Regions from separate parts of the Ensifer sp. PDNC004 genome, predicted to be linked through region 2. Evidence: predicted binding sites of a transcription regulator. Region 2 holds the regulator's gene; the other holds the start of a gene.
What was found. Region 2 encodes LexA, which represses DNA repair genes until DNA is damaged. Its sites were predicted from a motif close to TGTTCNNNNTGTGTTCNG; they were not measured.

Region 1 (2,402 bases), 1.0 Mb from region 2:
GGTCTCAGGCGCCCGCCATCGGGCTTGCCTGGCGGACAGGGCGATCATCTCTCGCCGTACGCCGATTATGAATTGCGGGACGGCTACCGAGACATCGGAAGGCCGTCAAAGAAGCGAGAGCTGCACCCCCGTTCCGAGCGGCGGCACGAAGAGATCGTCCCGCAGCTGCCGGCGCGTCGGGTTGAAGCCGAGACGCTTGACCGCCAGGTCGAAGCGGCGGCCGATCTGCCACGCATAGGGGCCGGCGCCCTTCATGCGCTTGCCGAACTCGGCGTCATAGTCCTTGCCGCCCCGCATGGAGCGGATGAGGGACATGACGTGCCGGTAGCGGTCCGGATAATTGCGCAGCAGCCAGTCGCGAAAAAGCGGGCTGACCTCGAGCGGCAGCCGCAGCAGCACATAGCTTGCTTCGGTTGCTCCGGCCGTCCTTGCGCCTTCGAGCACGCGCTCGATCTCGTGGTCGTTCAGCGCCGGAATGATCGGCGAAACGAGAACGCCGGCCGGGATTCCTGCTTCGGCAAGCATGCGGATCGCCTCCAGCCGCTTGCTCGGGGTCGAGGCCCGCGGCTCCATCGTGCGGGCCAACTTCCGGTCGAGCGTCGTGACGGAGACGCCCACGCGCACCAAGCCCTTTTCCGCCATCGGTGCCAGGATATCGATGTCTCGCGTGACCATCGCCGATTTGGTGACGATCATGACCGGATGGTTGGCGTCCCGCAGCACCTCGAGGATCTGGCGCATGATGCGCCACTCCTTCTCGATCGGCTGATAGGGGTCGGTGTTGGTGCCGATGGCAATCGGCCTAACCTTGTAGTCCTGCCGCGCCAGTTCGCGCTCCAGAAGCCGCGGTGCGTCCGGCTTGGCAAACAGCTTCGCCTCGAAATCGAGGCCGGCCGAGAGGCCCATATAGGCGTGCGTGGGCCGCGCGAAACAATAGATGCAGCCATGCTCGCAGCCACGATAGGGATTGATCGAGCGGTCAAAGGAGATATCGGGAGACTCGTTCCTGGTGATCACCGTGCGCGGCTTCTCTACCTGAACTTCGGTCTTGAAGGGCGGCAGATCCTCCAGGCTTTCCCAGCCGTCGTCGAACGTCTCGCGGCTGCGCGGTTCGAAGCGGCCGGACATGTTGATCCCGGCGCCGCGCCCGCGACGGCGATCGATATCGATCCGCAGGCCCGTTGCACTCATCATCGCTTCGGCCACATCTGCCGTATTGGCGGGCGCAAGCGCACCCTGCCTGATCTGAGACAGCTCGGTCATTGGAATCTCCCCGGAATCAGATATTTGATCCCGTTTTGTTCTGATTATTTTCGTATCGCGAATTGAGGAACAATTCAAGAACAAAAAATGGATTTTCGAATTTGCCGATCAAGGCGCCGCTGCGGGCCGTGTCCCGGATGTAGCAATTGCCGTGCCGATGCGTTACGAGAAACAATGCTCACGATCATCATGGAAACCCGCGACAACGAGGCCGAACTGGCGCAGACGCTTGCCGTGTTGGTGGCAGGCGCCGTGGAAGGCCTGGTCAGCGATGTGATCATCCTCGATCACGGCTCGAAGGACGGTTCGTCCGACGTGGCCGATGCCGCCGGATGCCGTTTCTGCCGGGATTGGGATCTCGCCGATGTGGTGGGCTCGGCGCGTGGCGAGTGGCTGATGTTGCTGGAGCCGGGCGCGCGCCCGATCGGCCGCTGGATCGATGAGTTGGCCGAGTACGTGTCGATGAACAAGGCACCGGCCCGTTTCTCCGGATCGAGACTGCATCGGAAGCCTTTCTTCCGCCGGCTGATCGGGCGTGGAAAGCCGCTGGAGACGGGATTTCTCCTGCGCAAGAACGATGCGCTTGCTGCCGCCCGTGGCAAGGCGGGCCTGGATGCCATGACGAATGTCCGCTCAGTCCGCAAGCTTTCGACCGAACTCGTTCCGGCCTGGGTCGCTGTCGAAGCCAGGCGGTAACGCCGGTTCCCGCGCGAAAAAATTAAAGGTGCCAGTCCCTTAGGGGACGGCACCTCCAAGCGGCTCTCAAATGACCTTGTTTGGAAGATTTCTGTCCGGGCAGCATTCTGGCTGCCCGTCGTATCCAACATTTCATTCCGCCTGGGGGACAGAGGCGGAAGGGTCTTGCGGTGCGAGGAACGGAACGTGCGGCGGTCGTTCCTCGCTGTGTCAACGCTTGAAAACTATCGGGAGGCGAAGCGAGCGTCAGTTACTAAGGTAACAGGTCGGCCGGGCCGGAACGGTCCATGCTCTTCAGCCGCGTTTCAGATGCTCGTCGAGCCGCGGCATGATCTCCACGAAATTGCAGGGCATGTGCCGGTAGTCGAGCTGCTGCTTGAGGATGCCGTCCCACGCATCGCGGCAGGCGCCGGGCGAACCCGGAAGGACGAATATGAAGGTGG
Region 2 (2,402 bases):
GTTATCTTTTTTTGACCTCCTGTCGAGACGGTGAAGCCTCTTCCTCGCAGGGATTCTTGCGCATCCCCCACCCCCGACCCTAGAGCCGATACTGCCGGTGCGTTCTTCGCGCGTCGCAAGAGGAACGGTCAAGATGAACTCGAGGTGGAGCGGCTGGCGCAAATCAGACACAGCCTGCAGGCAAAGAGCTGTTGAACACGGCAGAGTGATCGCCATGCTTGCTGGACTTCGGAACGAAAGCACGGTTCACATCGTTACCCACCCTGTAGTGCCACCCCTTCATCAAGTGGACAATTCCCGTGCTTGCCGCCCTGCTTCTCGCTTCGATAGTCGCATCGCCCAATATGCCTGACGTCAAGCTCAGCGCCGCGACGGTGGATGAACTCCAGACCGATTTCGAACGGGCCGTGCCGTGCCATCAGATCGATGGACGCAACGTGTGGAAGGGCGCACTGGCGTTCTACATCCAGTCCTTCGTTTATGACGGCGACACACCCGTCGCGACCGACGCCGCCGACGCGGTGCTGCCGGAAGACAACAGCGCAGAGACGGTGAAGGAGTTCGAGGACGCCTGCTCGACCTCGCAAGCGACCTAAATCTCTCCTCATAGAGCCCCGTGATTCGCTCGAATCAGCTGCGCGACTGGCGTCATCCGGCGCGATTTTGGCACGCAACCGTCGCCGATAAGCGCCCTGCTCCCGCAAAAGTGACCGATCGGCACCCGCAGAAGCGGCCAATCGCCTGAATTCACGAAATTTTAGGCACTTGCGGAACACATATGGAACAGATAGTGTCTGTTCTTGATTTGTTTCACGCCTCTGGAGCGACGTGCCATGCTGACCCGCAAGCAACAGGAATTGCTTCTGTTCATTCACGAACGCATGAAGGAGTCGGGCGTACCGCCGTCATTCGATGAAATGAAGGATGCGCTCGACCTGGCGTCGAAGTCCGGCATCCACCGTTTGATCACCGCGCTCGAAGAACGCGGCTTCATTCGCCGGCTGCCGAACCGGGCGCGCGCGCTCGAAGTCATCAAGCTTCCGGAAGCCTACGCCGCCGGCCAGCAGCAGCCGCGCAGGGGCTTCTCGCCGAGCGTGATCGAAGGCAGCCTTGGAAAGCCGCCGGCGGCCGCTCCTGCTGCGCCGAAGCCCGCCCCGGTTGCCGAAAGTACGTCCGTTTCCGTCCCGGTGATGGGGCGCATCGCTGCAGGCGTTCCGATCTCGGCGATCCAGAACAACACCCATGACATCACCGTGCCGCTCGACATGATCGGCAGCGGCGAACATTACGCCCTTGAAGTGAAGGGCGATTCGATGATCGAGGCCGGCATCTTCGACGGCGACACGGTGATCATCCGCAACGGCAACTCGGCCAATCCCGGCGACATCATCGTGGCGCTCGTGGACGACGAGGAAGCGACGCTGAAGCGCTTTCGTCGCAAGGGCGCGTCGATTGCGCTCGAAGCCGCCAACCCCGCCTACGAGACGCGCATCTTCGGACCAGATCGCGTGAAGATCCAGGGCAAGCTCGTCGGGCTGATCCGCCGCTACCATTGAATTCCAGGCAGAACACCGAATCAAAAAAGAGCCTCGCCAAGGAAATTGGCGAGGCTCTTTCCATTTCGGGTGACCTGAAATCCAGATCGCCTATTCGTGGATCGTATATTCGCCGAGCTCGCAGAGATCCTGCGTGTCCTCGGTCGTATCGAGGGCCGAGCCCTCCTCGAATTCGAATCGCATGTCGTATTTGCAGACGTCCCGCCCGTCGGCAATGGTGATCTCCATGCTCTCGCCGGGGTTCAGGACCTGCCGACCGAAAACATCGTCTTCCCACTCATTGACGCCGACCGGCGACGTATAAAAGTTCGTCAGTACCACGCTGGTGTTGTTCTTCAGCTGGAAAACCAGGTCGTCAGCGTGCGCCTCAATAGCGGTCGCCGCAAAACACGCCAACGCCGTCAGGATCAGTCTCTTTTTCATTGATGCCATTGCCTCCGTTCTTAATGTTGACGGACGCTACCGATGCGGCTGATCTCAGCGGAGTCATCGCTCCCCCTCTACCGATTTCACCGAAGCGATAAGATCCGACGGAGGCATAGGAGACGTGGCTTGCGCGGACGTGGGGTCGCGAAACGACCCGCGCTGCCCTAGGGCAGAACGTCAAACCAACTTAAACGAGGTGAAAATATTGGAGGCCTCGCCCGGAACAGTAGAAATGCGAAATATCAATGGCTTGCGCGAGCGCGCTGCCACACTTGGCTGAAATATTTTCATTGAAAATTCAAAGGCGGCTGCCACACCCTGCCACACTTTTCTTACTCTGAATCGGTCCGCGGCAACTCGTCCAAGGTGAAGAGTGGCAATGCGTTGTCATCCCTTTGTTTCACGCCCTTGAAGGATGGA

Region 1: a site for LexA is predicted at 1,329-1,346, ahead of JVX98_RS18125 (PA0069 family radical SAM protein). Genes of this name have one in related genera too.

What each region holds. Positions count from the first base shown of each region.
Region 1 is NZ_CP070353.1:2,021,714-2,024,115, reverse strand. Features, by position in the region: gene JVX98_RS18125 (PA0069 family radical SAM protein) at 106-1,263, opposite strand; gene JVX98_RS18120 (glycosyl transferase) at 1,438-1,959, shown strand; gene moaB (molybdenum cofactor biosynthesis protein B) at 2,254-2,402, opposite strand, start outside.
Region 2 is NZ_CP070353.1:981,501-983,902, forward strand. Features, by position in the region: gene JVX98_RS12695 (hypothetical protein) at 300-596, shown strand; gene lexA (transcriptional repressor LexA) at 834-1,556, shown strand; gene JVX98_RS12705 (hypothetical protein) at 1,647-1,979, opposite strand; gene ligD (non-homologous end-joining DNA ligase) at 2,315-2,402, opposite strand, start outside.